DNA from 3 places in the Martelella sp. FLE1502 genome. Region 1 is predicted to be linked to each of the others. Evidence: riboswitches for the same ligand, from Rfam matches in the RefSeq annotation. Region 1 holds a riboswitch; each other region holds the start of a gene.
What was found. A riboswitch is a leader RNA that binds a small molecule or an ion and turns the genes downstream of it on or off. The one in region 1 is predicted to bind thiamine pyrophosphate.

Region 1 (5,439 bases):
TCGAGAATGCGCGGATGCTCGCGCGCGCCCATGGCCGCGTTCGGATCATTGCGGGTCAGTGCGTCGACGGTCTGCTCGGCGCTGGCAGGCGTTTCCGGCAGGATGAAGAAGGTGTCGTTAGTCTGGCACGAGGCGAGCCCCAGCGCCGCGATCAGTACGAACACGGATGGCCGCACTCCCGGCAGGAAGCGCCTGCGTCTGTCTTGCGTGAGGCCGCGGCCGACCTTATTCACCATACCTGTCGCGTTCGGATGAACGCGTCCCTGATCACTGCGGTCCGGCGAAAGCCGCCCGGCGCCTGTTTTACTTTATCATATTTGTCGTTTCGTGCGCCAAGGGTCAATAGCGCGCGGAAAGTCGCCCGTTCTCGACAACCAGCCGGTGGTCGGCGATCGCCTCCACCTCGTCCGGCTCGTGCGAGACGATAACGACGGTATTGCCGGATTCGCGATGAAGTTCAAGCAGCAGCCTGCCCATCTCGCCGCGCATATCGGGATCGAGCGCCGCGAATGGCTCGTCGAGCAGCAGAACCGGCCGGTCGCGCACCAGTGCCCGGGCAAAGGACGCGCGCTGGCGTTCGCCGCCGGACAGCGTCGCGGGCTTACGCTTGTCATAGCCTTCGAGCCCGACCCGTTTCAACGCATCGCGCACGTTCTCCCGTCCGGCATCGTCAAGCCGCAGCGCCGGGTCAAGGCCTAGGCCGACATTGGTGAAGATATCGAGATGGGCAAACAGGTTGTTTTCCTGAAACACCACCGTCACCGGCCGCCTCGAAACATGAAGCCCGTTCATCCGCTCGCCGGCAATCAGAATGTCGCCGCTGTCGGGCCTTTCGAAGCCGGCGATCAGGTTCAGCAGCGTCGTCTTGCCTGAGCCGGAGCGGCCGGTCACGGCACTCACCTTCGCGCCCGCGATCCGGCCGTCGAAGCGGAAGTCCTTGTCGCCGAGCCTCAGGGCAACATCGTCAAGCGTGATATCGACGGGCATGGTCGCTTTCCCTTTCATCGCGCAGCCTGCCGGCGGGTGCCGGCGACCATCAGGATAAGGCAGATCGCGCCGAGGATCAGTGCCAGGCCGTTGGCATCCGCCGTGCGGTAGCTGCCGAGCCGGCTGTAGAGCAGCCAGGGCAACGTGGTGAGATCATCGCCGCCGAACAGCGCCACGGCACCAAGATCGCCGAGCGACAGCGCCATGGCGAAGGAGAGCGCCGTCAGAAGCGGCCGTTTCAGCCCCGGCCAGTCGACGATCCTCAGCCGGGCGAAACCGGAAAGTCCAAGACTAGCCGCAAGCCGCGCGGTGCGCGCGCGGTGAACCGCGATCGCCGGCTGCAGAACCCGCAGCACGAAGGGCAACGCCATCAGCGCGTTGATGCCGGCGACCACGAGCGGCGCGGCCGCATCGGTCAGCCCGAAGGGGCGCAGCAGCAGAAACCATCCGGTGCCCAGCACGATCGGCGGCACCAGCAGCACCAGCGATCCCATCGCCGCCATCGTCGCGCTGAAACCCTTCTCGACGGTGCTCGGACGTTTTGCCGCAGCCACCGCCCCGGTCGCGGCAATGAAGGCGAGCGCCACGAAAAGCGAGAGCAGTGCGGCGCCAAGCGCAATCGAAAGGCTTGTCGCCGTCGCCCGCAGAAAAATCCTTTCGCCGAGCAGCTTGATGAGGTCCGCCTCCACGCCCTTGATGACGATCATGGCGAGCGGGAGCGCGAGGGCAACCGTGAACAGCGCGATGATGCCGGCGTCGGCCAGCGCCTTCAGCCGGCCCGCGCCATCCGGGCGGGCGATGGCGGTGTCGGCGCTGGTGCCGGGATCGTCGGCCTTGGGCAGGAAGGCGAGCGCGATCAGCACCAGGCCGGTCAGCGCGATCTGCATGCCGGCAAGGGCGACGGCGCGGGCGGGATTGAAATCGAAGCGCAGCGCCTGATAGATCGCGACCTCGATCGTGGTCGCCGCCGGCCCGCCGCCCAGGATCAGCACCAGCGTGAACGAGGTGGCGCACAGCATGAAGATCAGCCCGGCGACGCCGGCGATCAGCGGCGCAATCACCGGCCATTCGACGAAGCGGAACACCGCGCGGCCGGGCATGGCGAGCATCGCCGCCGATTTGAAATATTCCTGCGGCACCCGCTCCAGCCCCGCCAGAAACAGGCGGGCGGCAAGCGGCAGGTTGAAATAGACATGGGCCAGCAGAATGCCCTGCAGGCCGTAGATCTGGAGCGGGCGGCCGAGGCCCACCAGCGTCAGCAGATCGTTGAATATCCCCTGCCGGCCCCAGATACCGATCAAGCCCAGCGCGCCGATCAGCACCGGCAGGCCGAGCGGCACCGCCATTAGCCGCACGATCCACAGCCGACCCGGAAAATGCGGTCTTCGCGCCAGCGCCAGCGCCACCGGGATGGCCAAGGTCACCGAAATCAGCGTCGACAGCGTGGCCTGCCAGAGCGTGAAGCGCAGGATGCGCCAGACATAGGGTTCCTCGAACACCGCCACCGAAGCCTGCAGCCGCCCGAACCCGGAAAGTGCGATAATGGCGATCGCGATAAAGCCGATCACGCCGGCAAGGGCGATGATGCCATAGCCATAGCTGCGGCGGCGTTCCGAGGAGGACATCAGCATGGCGCAGTCCTCGCGTTCAGGCGCAGGCGGGCAGGTTTGCCCGGCAGCGGCTGGAGGATGAATTTGCAGCCTTTTGCTGGACCCGCCGGCCACTTCGCGCCTCAGGGAGCGGGTCTAGTGCATATGTGGCCCGCGTCTTGCTCCCAATACTCTCTCCCGCTGGCGGGAGAGATGCCCCGAAAGGGGCCGTGAGGGTGGCGCGGCATCTCAAAACGTGAGAGCGTTCGCGGGGATAGACTCCCCCCTCACTGTCGCTGTCGCGACATCTCTCCCCTCCGGGGCGAGAAGATTGGGGGGCTATGCGGAGCGGTTCGCCGCAGTATGCGGGAGGTGAGGCAATGTCACGCACCCGCCGCACAGCCAGCCCACGGCCTCGCCTATAAAGGAGCGGGTCTGTTGCATCGGGGCGCGGCACCTTGCTCCCAATACTCTCTCCCGCTGGCGGGAGAGATGCCCCGAAAGGGGCAGTGAGGGTGGCGCGGCATCTCGTCTCGTGAGGGCGTTCGCGGTGATAGGCTCCCCTCTCACTGTCGCTTTCGCGACATCTCTCCCCTCCGGGGCGAGAAGATTGGGGGGCTATGCGGCGCGGTCGTTTGCTGTGGCGCGGCACCAAGCGAGAGGCAGCCTCGCGCCCTCGCCTCACCGCCGGACCTGTCGCTCTCACCGCGCACTCATGGCGTTCAGCCATTCGTCGATCCATTTCTGGCGGTTTTCGGCGACGATGTCGGGGGGAAATTGCAGGGTCTTTTGCGGCTTCACTGCGTTTTCGAAAGCGGCGGGCAGCGGGTCGCTGGTCGCGGCTGCCGGCATCATCCAGTTATGGGTCGGGATCGCGTCCTGGAAGCCGGGGGTGAGGATGAATTCGAGGAAGGACCTTGCAAGGTCCGGATCATCGGCCATCGTCGTCATGCCGGCGACCTCGATCTGGATGTAGAGCCCGTCCTTGAAATCGATCGCCTTGTAGCGGTCGCTCCCCTCCTCGATCTCGTGATAGGCCGGAGACGTGGTGTAGGACAGCACCATCGGCGCCTCGCCGCTGGTGAACAGGCCGTAAGCCTCCGACCAGCCCGGCGCGACCGTCAGGATCCGGTCGGAGAGTTTTTCCCATTGGGCGGCAGCGTCATCGCCATAGACCGATTTCATCCACAACAGCATTCCGAGGCCCGGCGTCGAGGTGCGCGGGTCCTCGATCACCAGTTTCTGGTCGGCGGGGCCGTTCACCAATTCGTCGAGCGTTGTCGGCGGGTTGTCGATGCTTTGGGTGTCATAAACAATGTCGAACCAGCCGTAATCGAAGGGCACGAAGATATCGTCGGAAAAGCCGCCGGGGATATCAGCGGCCTCAGTCGAGACGCCGGATTGCGCGAAAAAGCCGGTTTCCTTCGCCTCGTGGATGAGGTTGTTGTCGAGACCGAGAACGATATCGGCGGGGCTCGACTGGCCCTCGAGCTTCAGCCGGTTGAGGAGCGCAACGCCGTCCTCGACGCTGACGAATTTCAGCGTGCAATCACAGGTCTTCTCGAAGGCGTCCTTCACCACCGGCCCCGGGCCCCATTCGGCATCGAAGCTTTCATAGGTATAGACGGTGAGAACCTTGTTCTCCTCGGCGCCCGCCGGCAGCGCCGGAAGGGCCGCAAGCGCGAGAATGGCGATGGTCGTGCGATAGGTCATGACGCCTCCTTGTGTTCGGTAACTGAGGGGAAAACGGCGTCCTGCGCGTCTAATCCCTCCGCCGGTGCTAGCCGGATCAGGTTCTTCGGGTTGGCTCAAAGCCTCTCAGCGAAAATCGCACCCCGTTAGAGCTGACCAAACACCTATCGCGGCGCACCCGGCATTTCAAGTGGCGCACGATTTGAAAAATCGGCTCACAAGCATTAGGTAAAAGGCTTGTCCGGCGTGCCGGACGAAAAGTCGGTCGTCATGCGAAGTAAAGCGTGTCGGCTCATCCTTCAGGGGCGAAAGCACTCTGGAAAACCGAAAACGGCGCGGCCGATCTCGGCCAGCGTGCAGTGTTTCAAGGAAGGAGCACACGAGATGACAGAAGCAAAAGCGGGCGATACCGTTCGTATTCACTACACCGGAACCCTCAATGACGGTTCGACCTTCGACAGTTCCGAAGGCCGCCAGCCGCTGGAATTCACCGTGGGCGCGGGCCAGATCATTCCCGGCCTCGATCGCGAGATCGCCGGCATGAATGTTGGCGACAGCCGCGACGTGAAGGTCGATTCCAGCGAAGCCTATGGCCCCCATGACCCGCAGAAGGTGCAGGTCGTGCCGCGCTCCGCCATGCCGCAGGAAGTGGAAGTTGCCCCCGGCATGCAGCTTCAGGCGCGCACGCCCGATGGCCAGACCGTACCGCTGATCGTGACCAAGGTCGAGGAACAGGAAGTCACCGTCGACGCCAATCATCCGCTCGCGGGCCAGGATTTGAATTTTGCCGTCGAACTGGTCGAGATCGTGAAGGCCGCCTGATCAGGGCCTGTCGCGCCGTTTTCGAACTATGTGAAAATATTGCGGCGCGAAGGTGGCACATTGCCATGATTTTGCCATTCTTTGGCTGAATGGCTTTGCTAATAATGGGCTGGTACGCAAATGTGTGTGTCAGCCCTTTTTGATGAGCCATCCCCATGCCGGATTCCCGGAACGTCTATTTTATCGATCGAAAATATTCTTCTTCAGCGATGGAACCGAAACGGGCCTGCCTCGTTTGTGACTCGTCCGCGCCCGTCTGGCGACGGGCGTTCGCGCAACCGCGCCTGCGCGCTTCCGGCGGGCGAAGGGAATGAGTATGCTGCTCTGCACCATTTCATTTTATCTATCC
Region 2 (5,439 bases), on a different contig from region 1:
ATCGCCGTGCCGAACCAGCCGATCATCGCCGCGCCGATACCGGAGGTGATGTGGTCGTAACCCGGCGCGATATCGGTGGTCAGCGGCCCGAGCGTGTAGAACGGCGCCTCGCCGCAGGTCTCAAGCTGCTTGTCCATGTTCGCCTTGATCTTGTGCATCGGCACATGGCCGGGCCCCTCGATCATCACCTGGCAATCCTTCGCCCAGGCAATCTGCGTCAGTTCGCCCAGCGTTTCCAGTTCGGCAAACTGCGCCTCGTCATTGGCATCGGCAATAGAGCCGGGCCGCAACCCATCGCCGAGCGAGAACGACACGTCATAAGCGCGGGCAATATCGCAGATCTCGTCGAAATGCTCGTAGAGAAAGCTCTCGCGGTGGTGGTGCAGGCACCATTTGGCCATGATCGAGCCGCCGCGCGAAACGATGCCGGTCACCCGGCCCACCGTCATCGGGATCATATGCAGCCTGACGCCGGCATGGATGGTGAAGTAATCTACCCCCTGTTCGGCCTGCTCGATCAGCGTGTCGCGGAAGACTTCCCAGCTTAAGTCTTCAGCAATACCGCCGACCTTTTCCAGCGCCTGATAGAGCGGCACCGTGCCGATCGGCACCGGCGAATTGCGGATGATCCAGTCGCGGATATTGTGAATGTTGCGGCCGGTGGACAGGTCCATCACCGTATCGGCGCCCCAGCGCGTGGCCCAGACCATCTTTTCCACTTCCTCGGCCATGGAGGAGGTCACGGCGGAATTGCCGATATTGGCGTTGATCTTCACCAGAAAATTCCGCCCGATCACCATCGGCTCGGCCTCGGGATGGTTGATGTTGGCGGGGATGATCGCCCTGCCCTTCGCAATTTCATCGCGGACGAATTCGGGCGTGATGAAATCGGGGATTTCGGCGCCGAAACTCTCGCCGTCACGCGCCAAAGCCTCTTTCGCGGCCCGGCGGCCGAGATTTTCCCGGATCGCGACGAACTCCATTTCGGGCGTCACGATCCCGGCGCGGGCATAGGCCATCTGGGTTACGGCCTTGCCTTCCGTGGCGCGGCGCGGCTGATGGCGCACGGGAAACTCCGGCACCAGCCGCTTGCCCTCGGCAAAGCCGTTATCCTCGGGCTTCACATGGCGGCCGTCATAGGCCTGCGTGTCGCCGCGCGCGGTAATCCAGTCTTCGCGCAGGCGCGGCAGACCGCCCTCGATGGTAAAGGCGGCATCCGGATCGGTATAGGGGCCGGAACTGTCATAGACGGTGACGGGCGGTTCGCCGGCGCTCGGGTGAACATCGATCTCGCGCATCGGCACGCGGATACCGGCGTGCAGCACGCCCTTGTGCCAGACGCGACGAGATGCCGGCAGCGGGCCTTTGGTAACGGTCGGAGATAAGTCTTGCATCGGTCGGAGCCTCCATAGCTCTTGGCGTTGGAGACCCAGTTCGACGTTGAATGGAGGAGGCCGCGCATACTGCGCCTGAAAGGAACAGCGGGCTTTATCCCGCGCAGCCGATGCACCATCCCTACGCCAGTGTGAACTGGATCAGGTTCATCGGGTCACTGCGCTGCGAAAGCCAGCAGTATCTCAGCCCCTTGTCGGGACCCCCCGGGTGAGCGCGCCAAAGTTGCGCCGGATGTGTGAGCTTGTCAACGCCTTCCGCGAACAACGACATAAATCCACGCGCGCCAGGCCGGCAGGTTTTATCGCCCAGATGCCACATTGGGCCCTACGATCGATACCTTTTTGGCCACCTTCTTGCGGGCGCATGGCGGCGCTCAGTCAGGAAGCGTCGATTGCGCCCTTCCCCTTTCCATGATCGGAAAGCCTCAGATAGAGCACGCTGACGGCCGGGACGACGGCGAGGGTGAAGAACGAGCCGACAAGGATGCCGAAGCCGAGCGCGACCGCTGTCGGAATCAGGAACTGGGCCTGCAGGCTGGTTTCCAGAATGAGCGGCGTGACGCCAAGGAACGTCGTCACCGTCGTCAGGATGATCGGCCTCAGGCGCTCCACCATGGCATCAACCACCGGCCTGGAACTGCCGCTTTCGGCGCACTCGAAAGTGCGAATGACCAGAAGCAGGGCGTTGTTCAGAAGAATGCCCATCAGTCCGATGAGGCCGAACATCGACAGGAGCGTCAGTTCAAGCCCCAGCGCCCAGTGCCCGAGTATGGTGCCGACGAGACCGAAGGGCAGAACCGTCAGCAGGATCAGCGGGCGCGTATAGGAACCAAAAGCCAGCGTCAGAAGGGCGTAAATTCCCAAAAGCGCGAGGACAGCATTGCGCAGCAGCGCCGGCGCGAAGCGGCTCTGCTCCTCCTGCTCGCCGCCCAGCGTGATTTCGAGACCCGGATAATCCCGGCGCAGTTGTGGCACGGTTTCCGTCATCAATTGATCCGTCACTTCACTGCCGGTGGTCGAGCCGCCCGTGACATCGGCGGTGACCGTGGTCACGCGACTGCCGTCGATCCTTGTGATCGTCGATGGCGCCGGCTGGAAGGCGAGGTCGGCCACCGTGCCGATCGGAACCAGCCCGCCCTCGGCCGGCAGCCGCAGGTCCTGAAGATCGGCGATGGTTGCGCGGTCCGATGCCGGCAGGCGCACGCGCACCTCCACCTCTTCGCGGTTGCGTTGGAACTCCGTGGCCACCGCGCCGAACAGCGCGTTGCGAAGCCCGCGCGCCACCGAGCTCAGTTCAACGCCAAGCGCCTGGCCCTGATCGAAAAGCGTGGCGACGACTTCTTCGGAGGATGAGCCCCGGCTGTCCCTGACGGCGGTGACGCCGGCTTTTTCAACGAGCGCGCTCCTGATCCGGTCGACCGCGGCTGCGCGCGCCTCCGGCGTTCCGGCGGCAATATTGAGGACGATATCGGCGCCGATGCCGACCTCACTGGTGGAAAAACTCAGCGAGCGCGCGCCGGCGATCTCGCCCGCCTCGGCGCGCCAGAGATCGACCAGTTCGCCTGCGGAAAAGTCGCGGGTCTCGGCATCGGCGATCTTGACCTCGACGCGCGCCGTGCTGGCGGCTGTACTTTCCGTCCCGCCCGGCGGACCGCCGGAAACAGAGGGTACGCCGATCAGGATGGCGCTTGCCTGGCGAATATCGCTCGCATCCTCTCCGGTCTGCTCGGCCAGTTGGCCGGCCGCCCGGTCCATCGCCGCTGCCAGCTGTTCGGCTTGCGCGCGCGTGGCCGCCACGGATGTGCCATCGCTCATCTGCAGTTCGGCGGAGACGAAATTTCCTTCGATGTCGGGAAAGAACACGAAACGGACGAAACCGAGCGTCAGCGGCGCCAGCGAGGCAAGCAGCAGGCCGAGGCAGAGCACCAGCGTCGGGCCTGGATGACGGTCGACCGTTTCGGCGACCCGGCGAAAACGGGTATCGGCAAAGCTGTCGATCCGCCCGCCGACCTGCCGGCGCAGCGGATCGGCCAGACGTCTTGGCGAAAACCGGCGCGGCTCGCCGGAGCGCAGATGGGAGAGATGCGTGGGAAGCACGAAGAAGCTCTCGACCAGCGACAGACCGAGAACCATGATGACCACGGCGGCCACCGGCGCGAGGAAGGAGCCGGAAAGGCCCGGAATGAACAGAAGCGGCACGAAGGCGAGGACGGTTGTCGCCACCGAAAAGAAAACCGGCCGCGCCATTCGGAGCGTTCCGTCGATGGCCGCCTCCGGGCCGGATTTGCCGGACTGCCGCTCGGTATAGATGGCTTCGCCGACCACGATGGCGTCATCGACCACGATGCCAAGCGAGAGGATGAAGGCAAACAGTGAAAGCTGGCTGATGCTGACGCCGAACAAGGCCATCAGCGCGAAGGTGCCGATGAAGGACACGGCGATGCCGACCGACACCCAGGCTGCGATGCGGATATCGAGCGCCAGCGTCAGGATGACCAGGATCAGCGCCGCGCCGATGATGCCGTTCTTGACCAGGAGGTCGATCCGGCCCTGAAGCGACGTTGCCTGATTGCGCCACTCGGTGAGCGTCACGGTTTCCGGCAGGCGCGGTTCGAGCTCGTTTTCGAGATAATCCTGCGTCAGGCTGACGATGTTGAGCAGCGGTTCGCTTCCGGCACGGAAAACATTGACGAAGACGGCAGGCTTGCCGTCGATCTCGGCCAGAACGGGGTCTTCGGCAAGCCCGTCGGAAATTTCAGCGAAATCGTCAAGCCGCACCTGCGCGCCGGCCGGCGAGGAAAACATCACGATCTCCCCGATCGCCGCCCCGGTATCGCGTTCGCCGGCGGTGCGCACCGAAACGCGGTCCTCCGGCCCGTCAAGCGTTCCGGCGGAATAGTCGGCGGTCGCATTGCCGATGCGCTCGGCGAGCGCGCCGAGCGTCGTGCCATAGGCGAGAAGCTGCGCCTGCGGCACCTCGACCGAAATACGATCCTCCGGCGCGCCGCTGATCCTCACCTGCGATATGCCATCGATGGCCTGAAGGTCCTCGCGCGCGGAAACGGCGATCGCCTTCAGCGTATCCGCAGACAGATCTCCGGAAAGGGCGAACTGTATCGCGAGTTCCTCCGGCTCGACCTCGACAATCACCGGTTCTTCGGCGGATTGAGGAAGTGATGTGAGACTTCGGACCTCGGTCTGGATATCGTCCTTCACCGTCTCGGGGTCCGCCCCGCGCGTCAGGTCCGCGATCACCCTTGCCTGTCCTTCGCTCGCCGTGGCGGTGATCTTGCGGATGCCCTCGATGCTGCGGATCGCCGATTCGATCGGCTCGACGACGGAATCAGAAACATCCTGGGCCGTTGCGCCCGGATAGGTGACGGTGATGCTGATGGTTCCGGTCGAAAGGTCGGGAAAGTTCTTGACCGTCAGCGTGGCGAGCGACAGAAGCCCCGCCGCAACCAGACCGACCAGAAGAAGATTTGCAAAAACGCCCGTCTCGAAAACGCGTCTGATCAGCCAGTTCATTGCGCCGCGCCACCTGCCGTATTAGCGCCGGCGGCATTGTTGCCGCCGGTTGCGGTTGCGCCTGCGGCGGAGGACGCCGCGCCGGACGCGATGTCATCCGGCACGTCGACGAGACCTGATGGGGCCGACGCGATCCGGTCCGCGACCGGGTCGGAGAGATCGCCGACGGTGACCGGCTTATCGCCGTCGACCCTCACCTTCAGCCCGTCGACAGGCGTGTCGACCGGCGTCAGCAACAAACGTCGTCCCTCAAGATCGCCGCTTAGCAAGACCGCGCCTTCGATCCGGCGGCGCACTTCCGCCTCCAGCCGAACCAGCCTGTTGTCGCTGTCAACGCCCCAGACCTGCTGGCCGGCCTGCACCACGCCTGACGGGGCAGCGAAAGGGCTCTCTTCATCGGGAAGGGCGAAATGGACGCGAACGACCTCTCCGATCCTGAGCGCCGTCGCGCCTTCGTCGGCGGCGAAGGGATTGCGGATGCTGACGATGACCTCGGTGGTTCTGGCAGATGATTCAA
Region 3 (5,439 bases), on a different contig from region 1:
CGGGCAAGCGGATTTAGCCGATTTCAGAAATGCATGACGTGGCGCAGCACGCGGTAGAGCAGATGCAGTGCAAGCAGCGCGGCGCCGGCGGCCAGGACGAGGTGGGAGAGCGGGCTCAGCAGGCTGCCCTCGATGGTGCCCGCGACGTCGGGATATTGATAAAGCAAGATGCGGATGGTGAGGCCCGCAAGCCCGACCACCACCAGCACAAGGCCGGCAAGTTTCATGATCCGATCTCCTGTCGTGAAGGAATAGAGATCGGTCTTTGGATGGCGGTATCGCCGCAATTGTCGTCACAAAAGACCGAAACAGCGAGGCGGCATGCGCGCCGCCTCTTTCAATTCTTTATAAAGTGCTTTTGTGGCGATTTAAGGCCGGTCTGTTATTCCTGCGACAGTGAGACCGAGATTGTATCAACCGGCGGCGCTTCAGAGATCAGTCCGTTTTCCGCCATGAACGCGCCGAAACGCTCGTACCGTTCGGCATCGGAGGCGGCGGGGCGCTTGGCGAAGCGGACGACGGATTCGGCGAAGGCCTGACGGTTTAGCTCGTCGTCGAGATCGGGATAGGCCTTTGCAAAGCTCTCCCATGCTTCCTCAGGATGGTTGACGATGAAGACTGTCGCCTTTTCCACAGCCTCGAGGAAGCGCGGCAGGCGGTCATCGTCAAGCATGTCGCTGCGGGTCACGTAGATCAGCTCGTCATAGACCGGCACGCCATGCTCTTCCGGAAAGAAGGCCTTGCCCTCGTGGCCGGCGATCCGCATCTGCGGCAGTTCGATATTGCGGAATGAGCCGATGGTCGCGTCGACCTGTCCGGACAGCAGCGACTGGGTCAGCGCGAAATTGACGTTGATGAGGGTTATGTCGTCCTTGGTGAGGCCCGCGTTCTCCAGCATCGTGGCCACCACCGCATCCTCGATGCCGGCCACCGAAAAACCGATCTTCTTGCCCTTCAGGTCGGCGACGGATTTGATCGGTCCGTCTTTCAGCACCGTCAGCGTGTTGAGCGGGGTTGAGACCAGCGTGCCGAAACGGACGATATCGATGCCGGCCTCGTGGTCGAGATAGAGATTGGGCTGGTAGTGAATGCCGATATCGACCTTTCCGGTCGCCACCATGCGCGGCACCATCGACGGGTCGGACGGCGGCACCAGTTCCACATCGAGCCCCTCATCGGCGAAATAGCCGTTCTCCTGGGCTACCACCAGCGGTCCGTGATCGGGGTTCACATACCATTCGAGGATCACGTCGAGTTTGTCGGCGGCGCTCGCCAGCCCGGGGGCCAGGGCAAGAGCGGCGGCGAATGCGAGTTTCTTTAGCATGTCATTCTCCTGTTTATCTGAGCCGGTCGCTCAATCCTCGTGCGACCAGCGGGTGAAGAAGGGAGCGGCGAGATCCACCGCCTTTCGAAACAGCACGGCCTCGAGTGCCAGGATCAGCATGGCGGCGAACACGGTGTCACTCTGCATGCGGGCATTGGCCTGGACCATGAGAAAGCCGAGTCCGCCGGCTGAGCCCACCCATTCGCCCACCACCGCGCCGAGCGGCGCGAGGGGCGCGGCGATCCTGAGGCCGGAAAACAGATGCGGCATCGCCAGCGGCAGACGGATATGGCGCAGCATCTCGAAATGATCCGCGCCATCGAGCAGGCCTGCGGCCACGATCTCCGGATCGGTGCGTCTCAGCCCGTCGGCAAAACTGGAGGCGACGGGGAAGAACACGATGATCGTCGTCATCACCACCTTGGAGGCGATGCCGAAGCCGAACCACAGAACCAGCATCGGCGCGATCACGAAGACGGGAAAGGATTGCAGCACCACCAGAACGGGCCAGATGAAACGGCCGATGCGGGGAAAGGCGGCAATGAAAATCGCCGCCGCCGCGCCGAAGACCGCGCCCATGGCAAAGCCCGCCAGGATTTCCCTGAGCGTCACCAGCGCCTCTTCAAGCAGCATGGCGTGGGCGGTCTGGAACTTCGCCAGCACGGCAAGCGGCGGCGGCAGGATATAGCGCGGCAGGTCGCCGAGATCGATGATCGCCTGCCAAAGCAAAAGCAGTGCAAAGGTGATCGTCAGGAAGGTGAGAACAGCCGAAAGGGTACGCTTCAATCCCGCTCTCCCCGGCAGTACCGGGCAGCGGAGGCGTCAATAGAGGCTGATTTTCTGGGCGTGTCGCTCAAGACCAAACTCCGTTCCTACGCCGGCATAACCCGGATCAGGTTCAAGGGTTCGGCCTTCGGCCATCTCAGTGTCACGGACACACCCCTCGGATGCCCCCTCTATGCCGCGCGCCGGCGCGCCGGTCAAGGGCCCGCCGGCGAAGTCGGGAACGCCGCTAATATAAACGCTAAGGTCCGAAAGGATTTGACAACGGATGCCGTTTTGACTTTCAACTTTTGGTATAAGGCCGTTTGCGGTTTGCAGCGACGGTTCATAAACGGGGTCATAAGAGGGGAAGGCGGCAACCGCCGCCCAAGCGGAGGAAAACCCATGCTCATCGCCATCGTCATTGTGGCAGCGCTGTTCGGCATGCTCTTCGGTTTCGACCAGGGCGTGATTTCCGGCGCCCTGCCGTTCATCAAGCAGGATTTCACGGTTTCGCCCTTCATGGAGGGCGTCATCACCTCGGCCGTGCCGCTCGGCGCGGTGGCGGGCACCGTGCTGGCCATGGTCACCACCGATCGCTACGGGCGTAAGCCGATGCTGATACTGGGCGCGCTGATATTCCTGGTCGGCTCGCTGATTTCCGCGCTCGCCTTCAACCAGTATGTGCTGACGCTCGCCCGCCTGTTGATCGGCGTCGGCATCGGCGCCTCGGCGATGACCGCGCCGATGTTTCTGGCGGAAGTCGCGCCGGCGCGCATTCGCGGCACCATCGTCTCGGCTTTCCAGTTGATGATCACTATCGGCATCATGGTGTCCTACATGTCGGATGCGGCCTTTGGCGGTTCGGGCGACTGGCGCTGGATGATCGGCGTCGGCGTGTTCCCGTCGATCGTGGCGCTGATCGGCATCCTGCTGTCGCCGGAAACGCCGCGCTGGCTGACGCTCAACGCCAATGCCGACAAGGCGCGCGATATCATCGCGAAGCTGCAGCCGGAATCCTCGCCCGCCGAGGTTGACGAGATCATCGCCGAGATCAAGGAAAGCGCAAAGGACGAGGAGGCGACGCCTGCTTGGAGCACGTTCCTGAAGCGCGGCATCCTGCCGGTGACGAGCTTCGCCATGATCGTGTTCGTGCTGCAGCAGCTTTCCGGCATCAACGCGATCATCTATTACGCCCCGGAAATCTTCAAGAATGCCGGCTTTTCCGGCACAACGACCGATCTTCTGGCCACCGTCGGCATCGGCGTCGTCAATGTCGCGCTGACCGTCGTCGCGATGTATCTGGTGGAAAGCATGGGCCGTCGCAAGCTGTTGATCCTCGGCTTCATCGGAACCGCGGCGTCGATGGCGCTGGTGACCGTGGCGACGATGATGGATGTCGCGGCAACCCCCTATCTTGCCATGATCGGCATTTTCGCCTTCATCGCCTTCTTCGCCGTCAGTCTCGGCCCGTTGCCCTGGCTCTATATGGCGGAGCTGTTTCCGCTGCGGCTCAGGTCGCGCGGCATGGCGCTCGCCTCGGTCGCCAACTGGTTCTTCAACTTCCTGGTGGCGCTGGTGTTTCCGGATCTGCTGGCGGGCATCGGCATCGTCGGAACCTTCGGGATATTCACCTTTTTCTGCGTCGTCGGCATCGTCTACGCGATCGCCGCAGCACCCGAGACCAAGGGCATCACGCTGGAGGAAATCGAGGCGCGCACCGTCGGCGCGTGAGGGCGGCAGCGCCACCCCTCCAAAGGAAGCGATCCTCGCCCTGGCCTTCGCTGAGGGCGAGGCGAAACGGAGGTGACGCACCCGGCATGGCCAGACTGGCGCTTACCGCCAGTCGGAATAGGAATGTTTTCCGCCCCGGTAATCCGTGACCTCGTATTCGCTCTCTCCGGTTTGCTCCAGATAGGAAGGGCCGATCGGCGCCTTGCCTTGGCCGCCCGGAATATCGAGCACATAGGTCGGCAGGCAGAGCCCCGAGATACTGCCCTGCAGCGCCCGCATCAGCGCCTGGCCGCGCGCGATCGGCACGGCGAAATGGGCAACGCCCTTGGCCTTGTCGAGATGGTGCAGGTAATACGGCTTGACCCGGTTGGCGAGCAGCGTCCTGAACAGGGTCGCCAGCGTTTCGGCGTCGTCATTGATGCTCTTCAGCAGGACGGTCTGGGCGAACAGCGGAATGCCGCCATCAGCAAGGCGGGCGAGAACGGTCTTCACCGCCTCGGTCAGCTCGCGCGGATGATTGACGTGGATGACGATATTGACCGTCTTGCGGGCCTGCTTCAGCGCCGCGACAAGGTCGTCGGTGATGCGCTCCGGCGTGACCAGAGGGGCGCGGGTGTGGATGCGGATCACGGCGACATGGTCGATTTCGCCAAGCGCCTTCATCAGTTCGGAAAGCCGGCGGTCGGACAGAACCAGCGGATCGCCGCCCGACAGGATCACCTCCCAGATGTCGTCATGCGTGCGGATATAGTCGAGCGCCGCGGCAAGCTCGTCCCGGTCAAGCGCGGCCTCCGGCTCACCCACGGTTTCACGGCGGAAGCAGAAGCGGCAATAGACCTGGCAGGCATGGGTCGGCTTCAAGAGCACCCGGTCGGGGTAGCGGTGGGTGACGCCCTTTGCCCGCTCGAACGCCCCGTCGCCGATCGGGTCCTCCATCTCGTCGTCATAGGCTTCAAGCTCGCGGCGATCCGGCACGAACTGGCGCGCCAGCGGATCGTCGGCGGCCACCGTGTCGATCGCCGACAGGATATGGGCCGGAATGCGGATGCGGAAATCCTCGGCAACCCGCGCGATATCGCCCGCCGCTTCCGCTGGCACGAGCCCGCGCGCCACCAGCGCATCGGTGTCGGTTATCGCGGTTTTCGCTTTGCTCTCGGACATGGTCGCCCCGTCGCCGGTTTCGTTCGGGGCGTTCTAGACGGTTTGCAGCGCCAAGCAAAGCCGGTCCGGTCCGCCGCGCTCTTTTCCGAAACCTGACTGTCGTTTCGAAAGCGTTAGGCATTTCACGGCTTTGGCATTGCGTTTCCGCAATCCGCTTTCAGCCGTGCGCTTGTCATTCTCCCGGATTTGCCCCACCATCCGGAGATGACAAAATGGCGCCCGAATCCCCGGCTGATCAAGCGGCCGGCCTATCTCTCCATCGCCGAACAGATCGCGGCTGCCGTGCGCAACGGCCTACTCATCGACGGCATGCGGTTGCCGCCGCAGCGCGAGATGGCGGCCGATCTCAAGGTCTCGGTGCAGACCGTCAGCCGCGCCTATGAGGAGCTGACGCGGCGCGGCATGGTGGTCGGCGAGGTCGGGCGCGGGTCCTACATCAAGGCCGAGCCGGTGGCGCC

Region 2: it holds a riboswitch for thiamine pyrophosphate, as region 1 does, so the genes downstream of both, thiC (phosphomethylpyrimidine synthase ThiC) here and thiB (thiamine ABC transporter substrate binding subunit) in region 1, are expected to answer to the same signal.
Region 3: it holds a riboswitch for thiamine pyrophosphate, as region 1 does, so the genes downstream of both, V6767_RS09660 (ABC transporter permease) here and thiB (thiamine ABC transporter substrate binding subunit) in region 1, are expected to answer to the same signal.

What each region holds. Positions count from the first base shown of each region.
Region 1 covers NZ_JBAKFQ010000015.1:58,006-63,444, reverse strand. Annotated here, with positions in the region: gene V6767_RS14065 (M48 family metalloprotease) at 1-236, opposite strand, end outside; gene V6767_RS14060 (thiamine ABC transporter ATP-binding protein) at 340-987, opposite strand; gene thiP (thiamine/thiamine pyrophosphate ABC transporter permease) at 1,002-2,618, opposite strand; gene thiB (thiamine ABC transporter substrate binding subunit) at 3,279-4,289, opposite strand; TPP riboswitch at 4,326-4,424, opposite strand; gene V6767_RS14045 (FKBP-type peptidyl-prolyl cis-trans isomerase) at 4,653-5,090, shown strand.
Region 2 covers NZ_JBAKFQ010000008.1:116,996-122,434, forward strand. Annotated here, with positions in the region: gene thiC (phosphomethylpyrimidine synthase ThiC) at 1-1,394, opposite strand, end outside; TPP riboswitch at 1,495-1,611, opposite strand; gene V6767_RS09350 (efflux RND transporter permease subunit) at 1,773-4,922, opposite strand; gene V6767_RS09355 (efflux RND transporter periplasmic adaptor subunit) at 4,919-5,439, opposite strand, start outside.
Region 3 covers NZ_JBAKFQ010000009.1:7,651-13,089, reverse strand. Annotated here, with positions in the region: gene V6767_RS09675 (hypothetical protein) at 1-17, shown strand, start outside; gene V6767_RS09670 (hypothetical protein) at 24-227, opposite strand; gene V6767_RS09665 (ABC transporter substrate-binding protein) at 383-1,324, opposite strand; gene V6767_RS09660 (ABC transporter permease) at 1,355-2,110, opposite strand; TPP riboswitch at 2,177-2,278, opposite strand; gene V6767_RS09655 (sugar porter family MFS transporter) at 2,492-3,820, shown strand; gene V6767_RS09650 (lysine-2,3-aminomutase-like protein) at 3,923-4,981, opposite strand; gene ehuR (MocR-like ectoine utilization transcription factor EhuR) at 5,186-5,439, shown strand, end outside.